Linked DNA regions of Puniceicoccus vermicola. The protein of the gene in region 2 interacts with the protein of the main gene of each other region in a pairwise test. Links are inferred from orthologs where the notes say so. Each region holds a gene or a part of one and is shown on either strand. Other genes may lie near its edges. The genes, in order: def and H5P30_RS11490.

The links.
Region 1: the proteins of H5P30_RS11490 (region 2) and def interact in binary tests that used the Escherichia coli proteins (3 or more experiments, as listed by UniProt). The link is inferred for Puniceicoccus vermicola from one-to-one orthologs.

Annotation. Positions count from the first base shown.
Region 1 is NZ_JACHVA010000053.1:113,453-124,747, reverse strand. What follows is about bases 3,537-6,243. They hold def (peptide deformylase), read right to left. Parts: upstream 5,329-6,243; coding sequence 4,744-5,328; downstream 3,537-4,743. Other genes in these bases: H5P30_RS06605 (hybrid sensor histidine kinase/response regulator), read left to right, coding at 5,559-6,243; H5P30_RS06610 (hypothetical protein), read right to left, coding at 5,333-5,515; H5P30_RS06620 (purine-nucleoside phosphorylase), read left to right, coding at 3,816-4,790; H5P30_RS06625 (archaeosortase/exosortase family protein), read left to right, coding at 3,537-3,819. Also shown: H5P30_RS06630 (thiamine pyrophosphate-dependent enzyme), read left to right, coding at 1-2,923; more of H5P30_RS06625, read left to right, coding at 2,920-3,536; more of H5P30_RS06605, read left to right, coding at 6,244-6,671; H5P30_RS06600 (NADPH-dependent FMN reductase), read right to left, coding at 6,693-7,253; H5P30_RS06590 (PEGA domain-containing protein), read right to left, coding at 7,913-8,434; H5P30_RS06585 (rod shape-determining protein), read left to right, coding at 8,562-9,584; rod shape-determining protein MreC, read left to right, coding at 9,617-10,474; H5P30_RS06575 (hypothetical protein), read left to right, coding at 10,502-11,023; mrdA (penicillin-binding protein 2), read left to right, coding at 11,027-11,295. UniProt on the Escherichia coli protein: Removes the formyl group from the N-terminal Met of newly synthesized proteins. Requires at least a dipeptide for an efficient rate of reaction. N-terminal L-methionine is a prerequisite for activity but the enzyme has broad specificity at other positions.
Region 2 is NZ_JACHVA010000089.1:11,050-22,558, reverse strand. Bases 7,789-10,709 are described here. They hold H5P30_RS11490 (aspartate-semialdehyde dehydrogenase), read right to left. Parts: upstream 9,791-10,709; coding sequence 8,786-9,790; downstream 7,789-8,785. Other genes in these bases: dnaB (replicative DNA helicase), read right to left, coding at 10,686-10,709; H5P30_RS11485 (L,D-transpeptidase), read left to right, coding at 9,789-10,340; rlmB (23S rRNA (guanosine(2251)-2'-O)-methyltransferase RlmB), read left to right, coding at 7,872-8,441; H5P30_RS11500 (iron chelate uptake ABC transporter family permease subunit), read left to right, coding at 7,789-7,860. Outside these bases: dxs (1-deoxy-D-xylulose-5-phosphate synthase), read left to right, coding at 1-1,657; H5P30_RS11520 (transposase), read right to left, coding at 1,694-2,650; excinuclease ABC subunit UvrB, read right to left, coding at 2,749-4,788; H5P30_RS11510 (DJ-1 family glyoxalase III), read left to right, coding at 4,940-5,488; H5P30_RS11505 (dihydrolipoyl dehydrogenase family protein), read left to right, coding at 5,541-6,920; more of H5P30_RS11500, read left to right, coding at 6,997-7,788; more of dnaB, read right to left, coding at 10,710-11,509.

The DNA.
Region 1 (11,295 bases), on a different replicon or contig from region 2:
ACACGAAGCCGTCTCGGCCATCGCTTCTCACCTCGAGAAAGACGACTTCGTCGCCCCCTATTATCGCGACCGTGCTCTCGTCCTCGCTCGCGGGATGACGACCCACGACATCGCGCTCACCTTTTTCGGCAAACGCTCTTCCTCCAGTGGCGGGCGTCAGCTTCCCGGGCACTTTAGCTCCCGGAAGAACAACATCTGGTCGCATCCATCACCGGTAGGCTCCCATCTCCTGCCTGCCTGCGGGATCGCCTGGGGCATTAAGCTCGACGGCAAAAACAACGTCGTCGTCGCCTCGACCGGTGAGGGCGCCTCACGCCAAGGTGACTTTTTCGAAGCCGCCTGCGTCGCGATCGAGAAGCAACTTCCCGTAGTCTTCGTCGTCGAAGACAATGGCATCGCCATCAGCACGCCCAATCGCAACGCGAACCCACTGGCCCTCGGAGTCATGGACAAAGAGCGCTGGGTCCAAGTCGATGGCACTAAGGTCGCAGATGTCTACCACGCGGGTGCCGAGGCAGTCGCCAAAGCCCGCTCCGGCGGTGGACCGAGCTTCCTCTGGCTGGATCTCGAGCGCGGCACCAGCCACTCCAGCGCCGATGACCACCGTCTCTACCGCTGCAAAAAAGAACTCGAAAAAACCGAGGAACGCGACCCGATCAAATTGCTCCGGGAAGAACTCCTCGCCGAGAAAATTCTTACGGAAGAAGAAATTTCCGAAATCGAGGCGGAGGCCAAAGAGAACGCCCGGCAGGTCTACTTGGAGGCTCGCAAAGCCGATGATCCCGAGGAATCCGAAAACTCTCTTCACCTCACCGATCCCGCTCCTCCAATCGCCCAGCGCCCACCGGTGCAACTCGGTGAACGGACACGGATGCTGGATGCGGTAAACTCGACACTCAAGGAAGTCCTGAAGCGCAACGAGGACTCGATCTTCTACGGTCAGGACATCGCCGATCCGAAGGGAGGCGTTTTCCGCCTCACTGCCGGCCTCTCAACAACCGACCCGGATCGCGTGGGCAATTCTCCGATCGCGGAATCGACGATCATCGGTCTCGCTTGCGGTCTCGCCTGCTACGGAAAGAAGCCGTTTTTCGAGATCCAATTCATCGACTTTATTGGACCTGGCTGGAATCAGCTCGCCAACAACCTGGCCAACCTTCGCTGGAGAAGCTTCGGCGAATGGAACTGCCCAGCCGTCATCTACGCCCCCTATGGAGCCTACCTCCCTGGTGGTGCTATCTGGCACAGTTCGTCGGGTGAAGGACTTTTCGCAAATCTTCCCGGGCTGACGATCGCCGTCCCCAGCACTCCGGAAGACGCTGCGGGTCTCATCTGGAGCGCCAACCAATCGACCGACCCGGTTCTTCTTCTCCTGCCCAAGCACTTGATGTGGGATGAACAGAAGCTTCCCGAAAAAATCCGCTCCGCCCCCATCGGACGCGCCCGCGTTCGCCGCACTGGCCACATGGTCACCGTAGTCGGCTGGGGCAACTGCATCGAATTAATCGAGGAGAGTATCGAAAAGCTCGGCGACGACACCCAAGTGGAGCTCATCGATCTGCGCACGATCGTCCCTTGGGACCGCGAAACGGTGATGAACTCTGTCCGCAAGACTGGGCGTCTCCTGATCGTGCAGGAAGATTCTGATCCTTGCAGTGTGGGTCAGGCCATCGTCTCCGAGGTCATTGACGTGCCGGACATCTGGCCACGACTCCAAGCCTCTCCCCAGATCATTTCCCGCCAGAACACTCCGATCGGTTTCCATCCGACCTATGAGTATACGGCTTTGCCGGATTCCGATACGGTTCTTGAAGCGATCCGCTCGCTCGTCGCGACGCAGGCATCTCCCTCGGTCGCGGAACCCGCAGCGGCTCTACCGACTCCTCCGGCTCCCGAAATGATTATGGAGGAGGAAGCTCCTCCCCCTCCCCCGTCTGCCAACCTGATCAAGGTTCCGGTGCTGGGCGAAGGGATCACCCGAGCCCGACTTCTGACCCAATTTAAGAAAAAGGGAGAGTCCTTCGAACCGGACGAATCCATTTGCGAGGTCGAAACGGATAAGGCAGTCTTCCCGATTGAGGCTCCGGAAAAGGGAACGCTCGTCGAGTGGCTCTTCGAGGAGGGCGACGACGTTGGCGTCGGAGATGATATTGCCCGATGCACTTTCGCCTCACATACGCGCGCCGAAGAGGAAACAAGCGCTCCGGTCAAAGGCGATGAAGCGGCGAACATCCGCAAATTTAAGCAATACGAAGCCGCCAACGGCGAGATTGCCAAGACCTCTGGGCTTTCGGCCGAGATCATCCAGCAGATGCAGGGATTGGTCCCGGCGACCATTATGGTCAAAGCCAAGTGGGAACCGATCCGGCTCCTGCGCGAACGGATCAAGGCCAAGAACCAAAAGGCCCCCAGCCCCTCCGCGATCGTCGCCTGGTCTCTGGTTCAGGCGATGAAGAAGCACCGCCGCTTCACCCACACGCTGTTGATGGGGAAGATGCCGCGGGCGATCGGCGACTTTGACCTGGGTGTCGCGGTCTCTCTTCCAGACGACCGCCTCGGCACCGCGATTGTTCCCGACGTCAACCGCCGCGAATGGCCCGAGTTTGCCGATCTCTTCCGTAAAGCGGTCGATGACACCCGTAAGGGCCGATTCCAGCCGAAGACGCGGATCCCGATTTTGCTGTCGACCATGGGTCAATACGATGTCCAGTCGGCAACCCCTATTGTTGTTCCCCCATCGATCGCCACCCTCTTCGTCGGGTCTGCTCACTACGAGCTCGACCCCGAGAGCCAAGGCCAGAAGTCGCGGGAGGTCGTGCGCCTAGTGCTCACCTTCGACCACCGCTGGATCAATGGAGCCGGTTCCGCTTCCTTCCTCAGTGAAGTGAAGAATAACCTGGAGAACTTCGATATCGCGGATTGAGCGACCCGAATCGTCAGGCTGTAGCCGCCCGGATGAGGCGGCCCGAGTTCATCCTTTTCGCCATTCTGGCGTTTGGGCTCCTCGGTTGGTTCTACGCAAACCTGCCGGATGCCCTACGGCATGCCGATCAAATCATCAATACGGCGATCCTTCTTGGTCTTCTCTGTATCTACCTGATTTTCGATTTCCGGCCTCTCTTCGCCCCACCCGATCAAAAATCGACGGGGACCTATGCCTGGGCCGCCGTCGGTCTGGTCTGCGCCATTTCGGGGACCTTCCTGCCCCAGCCGATTGCGAAGGTTTTTCTCCTCTTTCTCTCTGTCTGTTGTTTTACCCGGGCGGCGGGCGGCGTCCTTCTCGAGGCCTCGAGTCGGCGTCTGCTGAACTCCCTCTTCATCGCATTCACCCTCTTCGGGGCGCTTCTGGTCAGCCTACCGCTCCTCGATATGCCGCTCCGGATCATCACTGGACGATGGTCTGCCCAGATTTTCACCTGGCTTCAGCACGATACGGAACTCGGATTCATCACTAAAGAGGGAGTGCCCATGCTCCTCCTCGTCGTAAACGGACGTCCGTTTCACGTCGCGGCCGAGTGTAATGGCTTTGGTCTTTTGGGGACCTGTTTGGTCTTCACCTGTGCCTTTATCTTTTACCGAAAGGTTCCGTTCCTCGATTCGTTTCTTCTCCTCATTGCCGCGGTCTTCGTCGCGGTCGTTGGAAATCTGGTTCGCATTTTCATCATCGTAAGCCTCGCTCCCAAGGTAGGGGATCACTACCTGCTCATGCATGAGATCGTCGGCACCATCACGTTCTATGCTTTCCTTGGCCTGCAGTGGTGGTTGGTTTCCGGATTTGGACGAACTCCTCGGCCCAAATCAACCGAAGAGCCTGCATGAAGCCCGCGGTCGTTCTCGTCACCCAGTTCGAACCGACCAATGGCCAAACTGGAGAGTTTAGCCGATTTCGGGAGGCATTTTCCCTCGAACCGATTCCAGATTCCCCGCTTCCCAATCTCCTCTATACCAACTCCGACGGGAGCATCCTGGGAATCATAGCAGGAGTCGGTGCGGTTCAGACCGCCTCCGTCATCACTGCCCTCGGGATGTTTTCCCGCTTCGACCTTTCCGATTCTCTCTGGCTGATCTCCGGAATCGCCGGGGGTGACCCTGCCCGTTCCGCCCTCGGCTCTCCAATCCTGACAGACTGGTGTGTCGACGGAGACCTCGCCTGGGAAATCGATGCCCGCGAATTGCCAGAGGATTGGCCTACGGGCCTGCTACCCCTCGGGGCCAAAGCACCCTACTCTCCTCCGGCCACTGATGGGGGCGTATTCGGTTCCCGCTACGAATCCACTCCGCTGCCCAAGGACGTTCTCAATTGGGCTCAAAAACTCGCGGCCTCCGTCCCTCTCGCCCAGAGCGATGAGGCTCGCAAGGAGGGAGAGCGTTATTCTGAAAATCCTGCGGCGGCCAGCGAGCCCTGCCTTCAAGTAGGAGCGACCCTCTCGGCCGTTCGTTTCTGGCACGGCCACCTCATGAATGAATGGGCAAACCGGTGGGTCGAACTATTTACCTCCGGCCAGGGCCAATTCCAGAGCTCAAACATGGAGGACAGCGGGACCCTCTTCGCCATTCGATTCCTTCATCGGCAGGGATTGGCCAACGCCGATCAGGTTCTACTGATCCGGACTGTCAGCAATTTCACCCGCCCACCGCAAGGGGAACCGGCAGTTTCGACTCTGATCGCGGAGGAGGGCGAAGCCCATTTTCCCGGATTTTCGCTCGCCCTCGAGAATGGCTTCCGGGTTGGAGAAAAATTGATCAGGAATTGGCTCGCAGGGGATCGTCCGCCTGGCCGAGGCGTTTAAGCTTACGCACCTTGCTCCTTATCCGGGCAAAATCTGCTTTCTCCATCCGGTCGATAAAGAGAATGCCATTTAAGTGGTCCACCTCGTGCTGAATGCACCGCGAAAGCAAACCTTCGCAAACGAGATGGTGCTCCACTCCCTCCAGATCCTGATAAAAAACTTCGATGACAATCGGGCGCGTCACGTTCCCCCGCACTTGGCGAAATGAAAGACAGCCCTCTTCCATCACCTCCATTTCCACCGGTGTTGGCAGTTCGATTCGGGGATTGACCAAAACCAGCGGCATCAAAATCGCCGGTGGGATCCTCCGCCCGTCCAGAACGGCTTCGCCCGTATCATGAGCGGCTTCCCCGAGCTCAACCACGCAGAGACGAATCGCTTTTCCAATTTGTTGCGCCGCGAGTCCGATGCCTTCGTGTTTGTGCATCGTCTCCAGCATTTCTTCCGCCAGAGCCTTCAGCTCCCCATCAAATTGGGTGATTTTCTCCCCCTTTTCGTGAAGAACTCCCTCGCCATACTGTGTTACGCGCAATCCCATTTTCTTATTCTTCAAAACCGTTACACATCCCGCTCGTCGAAACAAGCTTGTCCTCCAAGTCCTCACGATCTCGGAAATCGTCTGCTTCAGGAGGTAGGATCGGGGAAATTTGCAGAAGCCTCATGGCCTCGAAAACCAATGCCTTCACTGAGTCGGCAATCAAAGTTCTGGCTATCCCGCGATCCATAGCAATAATCTATAAAATCCGCTAATTGGAATTACCCTAAGACATGGAAGCGAAGACATTGGTCCTGCTCGTAGAGGACGACACCTATTTACTAGAGGTGGCGACCGACTATCTCCGTGAGATCGGATATGAGGTGAACTCTGCACGCTCGGGACAGGAAGCCTTGGAGAAAGCCAAGAAGGTACAACCCGATATCATCGTAAGTGATATCATGATGCAGAATGGAAACGGGCTTTATCTTCTCGAGAACCTCAAGCGCCATCCAGCCACTCACCTCATCCCCTTCATCTTCGTCACCGCCCGGGGTTCCCGCACCGACATGCGGAAGGGTATGGCTCTCGGCGCGGACGACTACATTACCAAGCCCTTCAATCTGGATGAGCTCGAGCTTGCGATTCGCAGTCAGCTCGAAAAAGTCGAGCGTCGTTCAAAAGCGTCGGCCGCCTTCGACCAAAGGCACCTGCTCTCCCTGCCGCACGAACTGCGCACCCCCTTGAATGGTATTCTCGGGATCACTGATCTGATGATCGACGGAATCCGGCGAGGCCGCATCCCAAGTCCATCGGAGTTGGAAGAAAACGTCGAAATCCTTCACGAATCGGGCCTCCGTCTCTTCCGACTCATTGAGAACTACCTCCTTTACTACGAACTCCGACTCGCCACCGGAAATCCTCGTCGCATCGATCTCTACCTAAATCAACCCGCCGAAGTTCCGATCCCGGCCTCCTTTTTCGGGGAACTCTGTAAACGGCACAAGAGACCGAACGATGTCCGGATCAATATGACCCCGGCCACCCTTCCCATCGGCACCGAACTTTTCCTGAAAATTATTTCCGAGCTGGTCGACAATTCCCTGAAATTCTCGGATCCACACGAATCCGTTCACGTCACCGGCTACGAGGAGCGCGGGCAATACGTCATCACCGTCATCGACAACGGATTGGGGATGACGTCTGAGCAGATCGAAAATGTCGCCCCATTTACCCAATTCGACCGAGAGGATCTGGAGCAACAGGGAGTCGGCCTCGGTCTCTGTCTCGTCCGGCTGATCGCCGAAGTGTTCGACCTAGAGCTCAAGATCGAATCGGGACCCAGCAAAGGAACCAGCGTTTCGCTCTTACTCCCGCTCAATGAAGAACGCTACGAGGCGAAATAGCTCATTCCGCCAGGGTTCGGATCAGCTCGGCGTTCCCCGTTCGGCTTGAAGCGTAGTGGCCAAGCCCTCGGTAAACCCGATTAAATCGGAGCCCAAACGCCGAATCCGCTCCCGCACCTCGGCATTCTCCAGCTCCCCATTCTCCCCGAAAGCACTGCCATCGGTGTAGACAAATCGGGGAATGATCACGCAGCGAAAATCGATCATGAGGCTGTTGGCCAGTGGCAGCACGGACATATAGCTCGAAGACCCACCCGCCGCGGCAATGAACCCGACGACCTTGCCCGCCCAACAACCCGATCCCGTCATCTCGATCAGATTCTTGGAGGCCGCATTAAAATCATAGTTATAAATGGGTCCAGCGAGGATGACCCCGTCAGCATTGCTCACTTTTTCCGCAACCGGTCCCACCCGCTCATCTCCATAAGCGGCACCTCCATCGCAAAACGGAAGCGAGTGCTCACACAAGTCGAGCCAATCCACCGATTGGCCCACCTCCTCCAAGTCGTTTCGGGCCAATTCCGCCATCACTCGGCTTCGGCTCTTCCCACGAAGGCTGCAACTCACGATTAAATAACGCATGGGGTCTACATTCGCACTCCTTGCGAGAAGCGCAAAACGAAATCGCAAATCGTCCCGCCCTCTCGCCGCTTTCAATGAGAAGAAACCGGGCCCATCCTACGGCCAATGCATGAAAAACCAGCCGCCGAAGGCCTTTTGCGAGGTTCCCGAGTCAACGAATTGGAACCTGGCCTACTATTGAGAAAAAGAGATCTTTGAAGCACTATAAGCCGGATTTTGTCTCCATTGCCGAAGCCATGGAGGGCATTCATTCATCTACGCCGACCGAGATCGACGTTCCCGCTTGCGCGGGATGCAGCTAAACCCGGGACCAATGGACGGGTCGCCCGATCCCCTATTCGCCTTGCACCGGATTGGGTTTATCCTGCCCCGTCGGTTACCCTTCGGGCGGTGGGCTCTTACCCCACCATTTCAACCTTACCTCTTTCGAGGCGGTATATTTTCTGTGACACTATCCGTCGCACCCTTTTTCAACAATGCGCCCCTCCTTTCAAAGGGAATCCTACCCTGTGGTGTCCGGACTTTCCTCTCTCCCCCGGAGGGAAAAGCGAATGCCCGTGCTTCAAAGATCGGCCCGTAGCCTACGCTGACCGTAGTCTTTGGCAACCCTCTTCACGTCCCTACTTGGGAGCGCAGATCGAAGAAACTCAGCCGGAGGGTTATTTCATTCGCTCCTGAACCTGAGTCAGGGCGATGGCCGCTTCGCCATCCGTCAATTCTCCCGCTTCGCGTTCTTTCTGGATGCGTTGGATCAACTTGTCAGCCTCCTCCTCGGTCAGAGTGCTGCCGTACCCCATGAGGCCTTCATAAGTCATATCCACTGAAACCGGATTGGGATCCAGGTCTCGGTAGTAGCCGGATTCCCGCAGGGGACCGAAGACGACTTTGGGCTCTCCGCCCTCGGTGACTGAGGGAAAGACCATGACCTCTTCGGAGACAAAACCGACTTTGCGGACTTCGACCCGGTGGGGCACCTGCCGATTGAGGCTCACATCAACGGGGCTGTTGCCAATAAATTTGCCGTCCACGTAGACGTAAGCGCCGGTTGGACGGGTGTCCACATCGACCGTCTGATTGGAACCGATTCCGCATCCTCCCAGGAAAAGGGACGCCAACAACGACACAATTGCCCCGAGGCGACCGGGGGAAAGAACTTCACAACGCCTGAAACGAATTGACATGGGACCAGCAACATTCAAAACAACTGACTGAGCGACAACATTTTTCGCTCTTTTCTTCATTATTTCCGTGCTCTTCGATCTTCGGTTCGACTAGACTCATCTATCATTTCTTCATTCGTAAATTCCCGTGTTCGGACTCCTCTCCAATGACATCGGCATCGACCTAGGTACCGCCAACTGCCTAGTTTTCGCCAAGGATAAAGGAATCGTTCTGCGGGAGCCGAGCGTTGTCGCCGTCTATTCCTCCTCACGCAAGGTATGCGCCGTCGGGGAAGAAGCGAAACGAATGCTGGGAAGAACCCCGGGCACCATCACCGCACTGCGGCCGATGAAAGACGGGGTCATCGCTGATTTTGAGATCACGGAGGCCATGCTCCGGCACTTTATCCGCAAGGTGCAGAAGAGCATGAAGTTTGTTCCACCGCGGGTCGTGGTGGCAGTTCCCTCGGGCATTACCGAAGTCGAACGCCGGGCGGTGAAGGAATCCGCGATCAACGCAGGTGCCCGCGACGTAATTTTGATTGAAGAACCGATGGCGGCAGCAATCGGGGTCGGACTTCCAATTCAGGAACCGACTGCGAACATGATCGTCGATATCGGTGGCGGCACGACCGAGGTCGCCCTGATCTCGCTCGCCGGGGTGGTTTATACGAAGAGTATCCGCGTCGGAGGGGATGAGCTCGATAGCTCCATCGTCAATTACATGAAGCGGGCCTACAACCTCACCATTGGGGAGCGAACCGCTGAAGAAATTAAATTGAAGCTCGGATCCGCGTTTCCGCTGGAGAAGGAGCTGACCATGGAAGTGAAGGGCCGCGATTCGGTCGCGGGCCTCCCGAAGACCATTCACATCTCCTCTCAGGAGATCCGTGAAGCTCTGGCCGATACCATCGGCGCCATTCTGGAGCTGGTTCGCAATGCTCTGGAGCGTTGTCCGCCAGAACTTTCGGCCGATCTGGTAGACCGAGGCTTTGTTCTCGCTGGTGGGGGTGCCCTCATCCGCGGCCTCGACCGTATGCTCAGCGACGGAACCGGTCTCCCCGTGTTCGCGGCAGACGATCCGCTCAGCGCCGTCGCCATGGGCACCGGCAAGGTTCTGGAAGAGCTCGAATGGCTCATCAAAGAAATCGCGATCCATCGTAAAGACTGACCCGCGGGGGTCCTCTCCCGGAGAATCTTCTCTTGCTCCGCTTACGATCTCAGGCCAGCAAACCTTTCCTCATTCTGGGACTGCTCTTGCTGGCATGGCTCTTGATCCCACCGGCGATCAAACGCTTCAGCCGCAACTCTCTCTACGAGTTTCAGGCTCCTTCGGCGATTCTCGCCTCTCACATGGAGGATTTGGGAACCTACTGGTCAATCCGCACCCGCTCGAAGCGGGATCTCATCGAAACTGGAAAGGAGCTCTCCCGCCTCAACGCCCTCTACCGGATTCAAGCCGGAGAAACCACCGCCCTCCGCAATTACAATCTAAGACTTCAGGAGCTTCTGAAGATCCCCTCCCCTCCGGATTTTCGCTATGAGGTGGCCCAAGTCGTCCGACGCGACCTCAGCAACTGGTGGCAACAACTAATCATCCGCAAGGGGCGCGACGCGGGCATCGTCCCTGGGGCCGGGGTCGTTTTCGCTGGCGGAGTCGTCGGCCGCGTGCGTGAAGTGCACGCCTATACCTCTACCGTGGATCTCCTCAGTAGCCGCACCTTTCGCATGGCGGCCCACTTTTCCGGGGATACCCGCCCAGTCCGCTATGAGGGAAGCCAAGTCCCTTCGCTCCGGAATCCCAAAGGAACGGTGCGCGATGTCCCCTCGGACCTCTACGCTTCACCCGAGGAGCCGCTAGTCCTCGTCTCTTCGCGCCTTGGGGGCGTCTTTCCGGACGGTCTGCGCATCGGCGAAGTGCGCTTTCTGGAGACAGATTCGAGTGGTCTCTTCCAAAGAGGAATCGTTCAGCTCAGCGAGGATCTATTGAATCTGAATGAAGTATCGGTCCTCATCCCTGCCGGACCCGCCGCCAAAGAGATCTTTAACGAAGCCCCCTAGACTCTGGGTGGAACCACTTGCTCCTGCATGAAACTGCTCCGTCAGGCTCTTGTCGCTCTCCTCACCAACCTCTTGGTGCTTTTTCTCGTGCTGGAGCTGAACTCGTCGATTTCTCCTCTGGGAATCTATCTAACCATTGGCGGCATCCTCGTGGTCTATCCCGCCTTCAGTCTTTCTCCGGTTGCGGGGATGCCCGTTGTCTTAATCACCGGGTTTATGTGGGGTGCGACCCTTCCTCTCCCACTGGGAGTTCTCCCTTTCGCTCTGGGAGTCATCTACGCCGGGCTCTTTCGAATGCGTAACCGATTTCGCAGCCGGCGCACATTCCACCTCGCCACGGTGGCGACAGGGTCCAACCTCCTTCTCCTCATTTTCCTCGGAATCTGGTTTTTCCCCTCCTCGGGATGGAGCCCCTACCTCATCCGCTTCCTCCTGGAAACTCTATTGTCGGAAGCCGCCGTTTTCCTTCTCTCTTTCTGGATATTTGACCTTCAGGAACGTTGTGTTGACCTTCTGGGAGCTCAACCTACTCCCGATGAGATGACCTAAATCATGGCGACCCACAAAAAAGGTAACGAAACGGCACCGCCCCCAGGCAAGCCGCAGCCATTTGATTTTCAAACCCGTCGCAACCGTCGACTGATCCCCTTTGTTGTCATCACTCTCGTCGGCTTCTCGATCCTCATCAGCCAGCTGTTCATGGAACAACTGGTGAATCGAGAGGAACACCTGGAAAGGGAGAAGCAACAAACCATGCGGCGCATCCTGCTCCCGGGTCCCCGTGGCAATATTCTCGACCGCAATGGCGATCTCCTCGTCGG
Region 2 (11,509 bases):
CGAGAAGTTCAACTTGATCCGGCAAAAGGACGGTTATAGCGGATTCCTCAACCGCGAAGAAAGCGAGCACGACTGCTACGGCGCCGGACACGCGGGCACTGCCCTCTCCGCCGCACTCGGCATGGCTGCCGCCCGGGATCAGCGGGGGACCGATGAAAACGTCGTGGCCGTCTGTGGCGACGCCGCCTTTACCTGCGGGATCACTCTCGAAGCCCTGAACAACATTACCGATTCGACCAAGCGGCTAGTCGTCATCCTCAACGACAATGAATGGTCCATCGACAAAAACGTCGGCGCCCTCTCCCGCTATTTCAACGAACTCATCACGACTCCGATCTACAATCGGATGAATGAGGATTTTGAAGCATTCCTCAAACGCGTTCCCGGAGGAGAGTCCCTCATCCGCCTTGGCTCCAAGTGGAAACGGGAGACCAAAGACTTTTTTGCCTCCTCCTCCATTTTCGAAAATTTCGGCCTCCGCTACATCGGGCCGATTGATGGCCACAATATTGGCGAGCTCGAACAATACCTCAAGTTCGCGCGCAACGCTCCAGAACCACTAGTCCTTCACGTCATCACTAAAAAGGGCAAAGGAAGTGATGTCGCGATCGCTCAACCCGAGCGCTTTCACGGCACCTCCCCCTTCGATCCGGAGACAGGGTCCTCCAAACCCGGCGCTCCGGGAAGTCCCCCCAAGTATCAAGATGTTGTCGGCGAAGCCGTAGTCGCTCACTGCAAAAAGGACAAGACCATCGTCGGAATAACCGCTGCCATGCCGAGCGGAACGGGTTTCGATAAGTTGCGCGACAGCCTCCCGCAGCAGTATTATGATGTAGGGATTGCCGAAGAGCACGCCGTTCTCTTCGCCGCGGGAATGGCCACCAACGGGCTCCATCCCGTCTGCGCCATCTATTCCACATTTCTCCAGCGGGGAATCGACCCCATCATCCACGACATTTGCCTGCAAAACCTACCGGTCCTCTTCTGTATGGACCGCGCCGGACTTTCTCCGAACGACGGTGCCACCCACCACGGACTTTTCGATATCGCCTACCTGCGCGGAGTACCGCGGACCGTCATCATGCAGCCTCAAAATGAGGATGAACTCACCGATATGGTTGCGACCGGACTGCAGCATCAGGGCCCTGCCTTCATTCGATACCCCCGCGGCAGCGGCACGGGAGTTCCGATCAAAAAGGAACCCAAAATCCTCGAAATTGGAAAAGCAGAAGTGATCCGCCAAGGCCAAGACGTCCAAATTTGGGCCTTGGGAACAATGATTTCCGAAGCCGAAACCATAGCCTCTAGAATCGCCGAAATCAGCGACCTGAGTGTAGGAGTAGTCAACGCCCGCTTCGCCAAGCCAATCGACAGCGCCCTCCTCCAGGAACAGGCAAAATCCGCCAAACTCATCGTAACCCTGGAGGATCACGTCCGCACCGGCGGATTTGGCACAGCCGTCTTAGAGGATCTCTCCGATGCCGGAATCCCAACCCCCGTAGAGCGGATTGGTTGGCCCGATCAATTTATCGAACACGGCAACTCGAATAAAGACCTCCGCCAAGCCTTCGGCTTGGATCCACAGAGCATTTTCGATCGCGTAAACCAACGGCTAGAAGCCATAGGAGCGACCCAGAATCTCCCAACTTCTTCCTAATTCAAGGCAGCCGGGAAAGCTGCGAGTAGCTACCGACTACTCAAACAAGCGCTTCCGCAATCCAGTCCCGACGGCAAGCCCATTCCAATAACTCCCCCGTAGAGGGTGAGGTCTTCGCGCCCGCCTCCCCTCCGGTTCATCTTCTCGGACCTTTCGCACAAAGTCCTCCGATCCCAGCACCATCCCGTCCGAAAAATACCTCACCCGGCACCGCAAAACCACTGAAAGAGGCAACTTCCCCTTCTCCTCCCGCAAAACCCGAACCGCTTCTTCGTGAGAAATAGACGCTTTCCCCTCTTTCTCACCATCGCCAGCCCCATACAAAGTCTGCCGATAACCAGCCAGGTCCTTATCCACCACCGAGAGCCCAGCCCGAGCCAATCGGCCACCGCCGAGAGCCTCCGCATACCCGCAAAACCGATAATCCTTAGGATCCGAAACCAGCCCGGCCCGAACCGCGTTCAGGTCAATATAGGCCGCCACTGTCCGCAAAGCCCACCGATCCCCTTCGACCAGCACACTCTTAAATCGAGCCGACCAAAGCGGCCCAAAACGATCACGCGACCGGTTAAACCAAAGCGTATACCGAAGCTTCAGAGTCCGCATAAACTCCGATACATCATGCATCCTTCGGGTAAGCTCCTTGCGCAACTCCCTCCCATCAAGAAAGTTATCCTTCAAATGCCCCTCCAAAACCTCCGCAGGCATCGGATTCCAAGGCGTAGGCTTAGGATACAATTTCCGATACCGACGAACCAACTCCTCATCCGAAACCTCCGTCCCTGCTGGTGGCACCTCCACCAAAATATGGAAATGGTTCTTCATGACCGCATAAGTAACCACCCGAACCCCAGAAAACTCAGCAACCTGCCAGATCATCTTCCGCAACACCTCCCTCTCCCGATCCCCGAAGAGAGCTTCTCCGTTCACAGTCCGACTCATCAGATGATAATAAGCCAATTGATCCGAAATACGATGTCTGCGTCTGCCCATACCCTACTATCACCTATCGATGTATTATCGTCAAATTTAATAGAACGTTTCTATTAAATCCAATAATCTGAATACATTATGTTGATCATTGATTTCAATCACCTCTTCTTCTGCCGGTATTTCCCACCCTTGGCCTTCTTCTTTCGGGTGCTTTTTCCACCGGAAAAACTGGGTAATGTTGCTTCTCCATCGCGTAGCGCCTGGATCTGGTCTCGGAGAATTGCGGCGCGTTCGAATTCAAGGTCGAGGGAGGCTTGCTGCATCTCTTCTTCCAATTCGGCAATGACGGCGGCTACGTCCTCGTCCCCTACTCCTTCGGCTACTACCATGGGGGTAGGTTCTTCTTTGGGGCGATGTAGGCTGGATTGATCCTTTCTTCGTACTCCAGTTGGAGTGATGCCGTGCTCTTTGTTGTAGGCGAGCTGTTTCTCGCGGCGGTACTCAGTCACATCAATGGCCCTTTGCATGGATCCAGTGATGCGGTCTGCGTAGAGGATGACTCTCCCCTTTTCATGGCGGGCGGCGCGACCTGCGGTCTGGATCAGGCTGGTTTCACTTCGGAGGAAGCCTTCTTTGTCGGCATCGAGAATTACGACTAGGGCCACTTCGGGGAGGTCCAGGCCTTCTCGCAGGAGGTTGACTCCGACCAGAACATCAAATTCTCCTGAACGTAGCCGCCTCAAAATTTCAACCCGCTCGATCGCATCAATGTCTGAGTGCAAATATTCTACTGAGATCCCATCTTCCCGTAGATAGTCGGCAATGTCCTCGGACATTCTCTTGGTCAAGGTAGTGACTAAGGTCCGGTCTCCATTCTCACGGGTATTGCGGATTTCGGCCATGGTATCCTCCACCTGTCCCTTGATCGGCCGGATCTCCATGATGGGGTCTACCAATCCGGTTGGGCGGATGATCTGCTCGGCAACTTTCTGAGAGATCCCTATCTCATACGGAGCGGGGGTTGCGGAGACGAAAAGGGTCTGACCGGTGACTTCACGGAATTCGTCTGGCTTGAGGGGGCGGTTATCGAGAGCGGAAGGAAGGCGGAAACCGAAATCAACGAGGCGGCTCTTGCGCGAATGGTCCCCGTTGAACATGGCCCCGATTTGCGGGACCGTTACATGACTCTCATCAATGATGAGGAGGAAATCGTCGGGAAAGAAATCGATTAGGCAAAATGGACGATCACCGGGGTTTCTTCCACTGAGATGCCGGGAATAGTTTTCGATCCCGCTGCAGAAACCGATCTCCTCTAACATCTCGAGATCATACTCGGTGCGCATCCGAATTCGCTGGGCTTCGAGAAGGCGCTGGTCTTGTTCGAACTCCTTGACGCGACCATCCAACTCATTCCGAATCTCCTTCACGGCCCCTTTTAACTTATCTTTCGGAGTGATGTACTGATTGGCGGGATAGAGGAAGAAATATTCAAAGGCCTCCCCGGTCTCACCGGTAAGCGGATCGAGTGGTTTTACAGATTCGACCTCATCTCCCCAGAACTCGACTCGAATCGCACTCTCCCGGTAGGCCGGAAAAACATCGACCACTTCCCCGCGAGCCCGGAATTTCCCCCGCGAGAGCTCCACGTCGTTGCGCTCGTAAAGATTCTCAACCAACCGCTCGAGGAAAGCATCCCGGCCGAGCTCTTCTCCCGGACGGATCTCGATCATCATCTCGCGAAAATCCTCCGGGCTCCCCAAGCCATATATGCACGAGACACTGGCCACGACGACGACATCCCGGCGGGTCAAGAGAGAGCTCGTCGCTGATATGCGGAGACGCTCGATTTCCTCATTAATCGAGGAGTCCTTCTCAATGTAGGTATCCGTCTGCGGGACATAGGCCTCCGGCTGATAGTAATCGTAGTAGCTGACAAAGTATTCGACGGCATTATCCGGAAAAAATCCTTTAAATTCCGAGAACAGCTGGGCGGCCAAAGTCTTATTGTGGGAGATGACCAAGGCTGGCCGATTCAATTGGTGAATCAGATTCGCCATGGTGAAAGTCTTTCCCGATCCAGTCACCCCCACCAGGGTTTGATAACGGTTTCCGGTCTTAATCGAATCCGCCAATTCTTCGATGGCCCGAGGCTGGTCCCCGGTCGGCTGATAGTCTGACTGTAAACGAAACTCTCCCATTTCCCCAAGACTGACCGAAAATTTGATTCGGTCAACGGGGAGAACGGCTTATCCGGTCCCGTTGCAAAATGCTGGTCTGATCTTCGTTCGTCCAGACGGCAAATTCCGGCGATTCCTTGAAACTCCTCCAGTTGTCCCTCATCTTTCCTCCATGAAGAAGCGAGTACTGGTCCTTATGGAAAATGGTTTCGAAGAGATCGAGGCCATCAGCCCGATTGATATTCTCCGCCGCGCCGAGGCCGAAGTCGTTCTCGCGGCAACCGGTACGGATTTGCTGGTCGAGGGAAAAACCGGGGTTCGCCTTCAGGCAGACACCTTCCTGGCCGACTGCCGCAATGAACCCTTCGATGCCCTGATTGTCCCCGGAGGCCCAGCGGCAAAATCACTTCGAAAGAACCCTGCTGTCCTCGAGGTCGTTCGCGAATTCTACGAGAAGAACCTCCTGGTTGCAGCCATCTGCGCTGCTCCGACCGTCCTCAATGAAGCGGCCATTCTTTCGGGAAAGCGCTATACGGCGCATTTTTCGGTCGCAGAAGAACTTCAGGAAATCCTCCCTGACCCCGTGGTCCAGGATGGGAACCTCATCACCTCCCGCGGGGCCGGAACCGCCGTCGCCTTCGGTCTTTCCATCGTCGCCGACCTCTACGACGAGGAGACCGCCAACGAGATTGCCACCTCCATCTGCCTCCCTAATGCCTAAGGGATCGTCAGCTTGCATTCGTGGGCAAATCTCTCAATTCTGACCGGGCAACATGAGCCAAGATCATTTCGATTTTCTCGTCCTCGGGGGCGGCAGCGCGGGATACAACGCAGCATCACTGGCGAGAAAGCACGTCGAACGAGTCGCGATTGTTGACGGAAGCAAAGAGCTCGGAGGGCTCTGTATTCTCCGCGGCTGCATGCCTTCGAAAACGCTCCTCTACTCGGCGGATGTTCTTCAACTGGCCCGGGAAAGCCGCAAATTGGGACTTAATATCTCCCGCCCTCAAGTCGACATGGCGGCCCTCCATCAGCGCAAGTTGGATATGATTGCCGATTTCGCCGGACACCGCCGCTCGCAGATTGAATCGGACCGCTACCACCTGTTTCGCCAGAACGGCAAACTTGGTCCGGATCGGACGGTTATCCTTGATGACGGGACGCAGATCTCTGCGGACCGTATCCTAATCTCGACTGGATCTCATGTCTCGGTGCCCGATGTCCCCGGGCTGGCCGACGTTCCCTTCCTGACCAGCGATGATATCCTCGACCTCGATACCGTTCCCGAATCGGTCATCGTCCTTGGAGGTGGAGTCGTCGCCTGTGAGCTGGCGCAGTTTCTTTGCCGGATTGGCTCCAAGGTCATCATGATTCAGCGCAGCCCTCACATTCTCTCCGATTTTGAGCCGGATATGGCTGCGGTCTTGGAAGAAGCATTGATCGACGAAGGGGTTGAACTATTCACCCACACCGACATCGAAAACATCGAGCCGAACGAGAACGGAGTTTCCGTGCAGTTCCGCCAGGGACACCGGGCCGTGATTCGGCAAGCGCAATTCCTCTTCAACGCGCTGGGGCGCAAGCCAGCCACCGCGAAACTGGGACTCGAAGAGATCGGCATAGAAACTCGCTCCAGCGGGCACATCCGCACCAACGAGTACCAAATGACCTCTCATCCAGGGATCTACGCCGCAGGCGACTGCGCCGGCCCTCACGAGATCGTCCATATCGCCATTTTGCAGGGTGAAACAGCCGCCCGCCACTCACTGGGACTCGAGCCAATGCCCGTCGATTATGACAAGGTCTTGTCTGTGGTCTTCACCGATCCACAGATTGCCTCGGTTGGCCCCTCTGAAGAGACGATTCGTGAGAATCTGGGAGACTCTCTGCAAATTGCCGAGTTTCCGTTTTCCGACCATGGCCGATCGATGCTGATGGAAGCCCGTCGCGGATACGTTCGCCTCTTCTCAAGCTCCTCTGACCGGAAGATCCATCGCGCGGAATGCGTGGGTCGCGACGCCGGGGAACTGATTCATTCGATGGCTGTCGCTGTCGGAACCGGTGCCACTGTCGACGAGATCATGAAAGCACCTTGGTATCACCCGACTCTCTCGGAGATCTGGACCTATCCGCTTGAGGATTTGGCCGGCTGATCAATTCTCTGCGCCGGTTTTACTCCCAGCGATTTTGAGGATTCCCCCCGTCCCGAATTCGTAGTAGACGCCTTTCGTGGATTTCTTTTCCCAGCCACTCTCCTTTGAATTCATCCAACGCGCAGCCTGGACGGCCGCCGTCGTGGGATTTACCAACGGATTCCTGAGTGGCTATGTCGTCATGCGCCGATCCGCACTCATGGTGGGGTCTCTCTCCCACACCCTGCTGCCGGGAATCGCCGTCGCAATCCTCATCGCCGGACTAACCACCGCAACCGCCTTCATCGGAGCCCTGATCTCCGCCCTACTCGTTGGCCTCGTGGCTGTATTCGTCGCGCGCACCTCACGGATCGACAGCCACTCCGCGCTCGCGGTGCTCTACACCGCCGCCTTTGCGGGCGGGCTGCTCATTCTGGATCAAATCCCGACCCCGATGGAGCTTGAGCACTGGCTTTTCGGGAACATCCTCGCCCTTTCCAACCCCGATCTCTGGATGTCATTCGGGGCCTCCGCAGTGATCCTCATCACATTGATCACCTTGGCACGCCCCCTCCTCCTCTTTCTTTTCGAACCCACCATCGCCGAGAGCCAAGGTGTCCCCGTGCGCCGTCTCGGTTATCTACTGACCGGATTGGTGATCCTCGGGCTTGTGGTTTCGATCCAAGCCGTGGGATGCATCCTCTCGGTTGCGATGCTCGTCGCACCGGCTGCCGCAATGCTCCAGTTTTCCAAAAGCCCTCAATCCCTCATCTGGGGCGGAGGCTTTCTCGGAGCCATTGTCTCGGTTCTCGCCGTCTTCATTTCCTATTGGCTCGACCTCCGGGTCGGCGCCGTCATCGTTCTCATGCTGGGAGGAGCCGTTTTTCTGGCATACCTCTTCGGATTCCGTCACGGGGCCCTTCGTCTGCTCCTCCAGCGCCCACCCGCCAAACACTCTTAGATCCACCAACCATGGGTAGAAACTCGATCAAGAAACTGCGTAAACCCCCACGCTACAACCGGGGATCGGCCATCGTGCATCTTGTCGACGAGCCAGACCTATTCCGCCTGCTCGAATCGACCGAGAACCCCTTTGTCCTCGTCCTCGACGGGGTTCAGGATCCCCACAATCTCGGTGCCTGCCTCCGGACCTGTTCCGGCGCTGGCGTGACTGCTGTGATCGCCCCCAAAAAAGGCGCTTGCGGGATCACCGATACGGTTCGCGACATCTCCTGCGGAGGCACCGAAGATGTCCCCTTTCTTCAGGTTCGCAACCTGAGCCAAACCCTTCGCAATCTCCAAGAGATGGGAATTCGTCTCGTCGCGACTGCAGACGAGGCCGAAGAAAGCCTCTACGAAGTCGATCTCACCGGCCCCGTCGGCATCATTCTCGGGAGCGAAGGCTGGGGCGTTCGAAAGAAAATCGCCGACAATTCGGATCATCGGGTGAGTATTCCCATGCAAGGCTCTGTCGACTGTCTGAATGTTTCGGTCTCCACGGGAGTTTGCCTCTACGAAGCCGTCCGTCAGCGGCTGACCTAGGTTTGGCGGCATGCTTGCGGAGTCCGCCGAGGGTGGACGAGTTCAGAGGGGCAGTGTCGCTGAGGGGCGACGGTGCTGAGGGGCAGTGTTGCTGAGGGGCAGCGTGATGGGCGCAGCTGAAGCTACTGCCCTACTTGCCGCACCACTGCAAATCGAGAGCTGGAAGCTCTCGCTACCTTGATTGCCTATTCTCGCATGAGTTCTCGCGCTACCCGTAGGCCTGGATGCGCACTCGGCCGGATCAGGAATCGTGGGCTCGAAAGGTCACGAGGAAGAGTCCCGATTGTTTTCTACCCAAGTGGTGGGCGCAGCTGCTGCCCTCCTTTGGAGAGGAAAGATTGCTCTTACCGCACCAAATGCTCAGCAATTTGGAGAGCATTGAGGGCGGCGCCCTTCCAGAGCTGGTCACCGACGACCCAGAAGGCCAAACCGTTTTCGAGGGCTTCGTCCCTGCGAATGCGTCCTACGCCACAGGCTACCTTACTCGAATAACCGAGAGGCATGGGATACTCGAGGTTTGTCGGATCGTCGACCAACTCGGCACCGTCAAAGGCAGCCACTGCGGCTCGGGCTTCGGCGACATCGACGGGCTTCTCAAACTCGGCGAAGATGCTGATCGCGTGCGCCCGGAAAACCGGAACCCGCACGCAGGTGCAGGAGACTGGTAGGCTCGGCAGCGAGAGAATCTTACGACTCTCATTCCGCATCTTCACTTCTTCCTTCGTATAGCCGGATTCGAGGAACTTATCGACGTGAGGAATCAGGTTAAAGGCAATCGGATGCGGGAAGGTTGAAGGATTCGCGTCCTTCCCCTCCGACCAAGCGCGCACGCCGTCTTCGAGTTCGGTAATCCCCGTCGCCCCTGCGCCGGAGACCGCCTGATAGGTCGAGCAAATCATCCGCTTCAACCCGAAGCGCTGATGCAGCGGAGCTACCCCCATGAGAGTAATCGCCGTCGAGCAATTCGGGTTGGCGATGATCCCCTTATGATTGAGGAGCGCCTCGGGATTCACCTCAGGAACCACCAAAGGCACCTCGTCATCCATCCGGAAGGCCGAACTGTTGTCGATGACGACGGCTCCTGCTTCCACAGCCGCTGGAGCCATGGCGAGAGAGCGGTCTCCCCCCGCGCTCAGGAAAAGATAATCCAACCCGGCGAATTCCTCCGGTCTTGCCTCTTTAATCGCGATGGATTCTCCTCGAAAGGTGAGCTCCTTCCCCACCGAACGTGCCGAGGCGAGGAGACGCAGTTCAGCTACCGGGAAATCCCGTGCTTCCAGCAATTCCATCAACTCACGACCAACCGCTCCGGTTGCTCCGACTATTCCGATTCTCTTTCCTTCACTCATGAATTCATCTCCCGATACTAAAGATTTCTCCATTCTTATCGACAAGTGCCTCGACCTGTCAACGACCCCCACACCGATTTCGTTGACCGTAAGCATCGCCCGACAAGCGCTCGACCTCTATCAGGACGGGGCATTGCGCAAATCGTTTGTCATCTCAACTTCGAAAAATCCGCCCTCCTGCGTGGAAAATTCTCTCGGCACTCCCAATGGTCTTCATGAAATCGTGGACCTGATCGGCGAAGGTGAACCGCGAGGGACCGTCTTCCGCGGCAGAGTTTCGACCGGCAAACTCTACTGGGAGGAATCGGAGGAAGAGCAGCAAAAGAATCTAATCACCACCCGGATCCTCCGTCTCCGCGGCCTTGAGGACGGGATCAACAGCGGCCCCGGAGTCGACACCTACGACCGCTACGTCTACATTCACGGCACGAATCACGAGGATCAGCTGGGCCATCCCGCCAGTGCAGGGTGCGTCCTCCTCTCGAACAGAGATATGGAGGAGCTCTTCAATGCGGTCGATCTCGGCTCGAAAGTAATGATCTGCGCGTAAATGGTCTCCGCTTGAGATCTCAGGCGGACCTTCAAGACTAAGGAGGACCAGACCGCACGACTAAAGTCGAACGGGGACGGCGGAGAGGCAGGATCCGTTTGCTAAAGCTGCACGGTACGAAAAATCCGCCTCACGGATTACCGATCACCGACCACGGATCACTGACCACCGATCACCGACTACCGACTACCGACTACTGACTACCGACTACTGACTACCGACTACCGACTACTGACTACCGACTACCGACTACTGACTACCGACTACCGACTACTGACTACCGACTACTGACTCACCGACTACTGACTACCGACTACTGACTCACCGCTCACCGACTCAACCGGCTCAACCAAACCCGCCGCCAACTGGCGATTCTTCGGTGTAGTTTGCGAAGCGGGTGTATTTCCGGAGGAAGGCCAAGTCGACGGATCCCGTAGGACCGTTTCTTTGTTTGGCGAGAATGAGGCCGATCTTCTCGACATCTTCCGCGCGCTGGTTCTCTTCCTGGTCGTCGCTGCGCGGACGGTGCAAGAGGAGGACCACGTCAGCATCCTGCTCAATCGCTCCGGACTCACGGAGGTCGGACATCCGCGGCTCGCGCTTCTCCTTCTCACTCTCACGATTAAGCTGACTGAGAACGAGCACCGGAACCTCCAATTCCTTGGCCATCGACTTCATGCCTCGGGAGATTTCAGCAATCTGATTCTCACGGGAAGCCCGGTTATCCATCCCGGCGATCAGCTGCAGGTAGTCGACCACGATCAGACCCAGTTTGTAGCGGGAAGAGACGCGACGCGCTTTCGCCCGCACTTCAAGAATGTTCAAGCTGCCCTGGTCATCGACAATGATGTCGGCCTTCTTGATCTCGCCAGCGGCCTCAACGATCGCCTGCTGTTCCTCCCGAGTGGAGAAACCGTCGCGCAATTTGTTCATGTTCACCCCGGCGCGGCTGCAAAGGACACGTTGGGCCAAACTCTCGGAACTCATTTCGAGACTGAAGACGAGAATCGCCTTCGGATCGGGGTTGTTCGGCCCGGGAATCGAGACGTTCTCCGCAATGTTCATAGCGAAACTGGTTTTCCCGACCGACGGACGGGCCGCAAGCACGATCATTTCCCCTGGGTGAAATCCGAAAGTCATCCGGTCAAGATCGAGGAACCCGGTTCGCG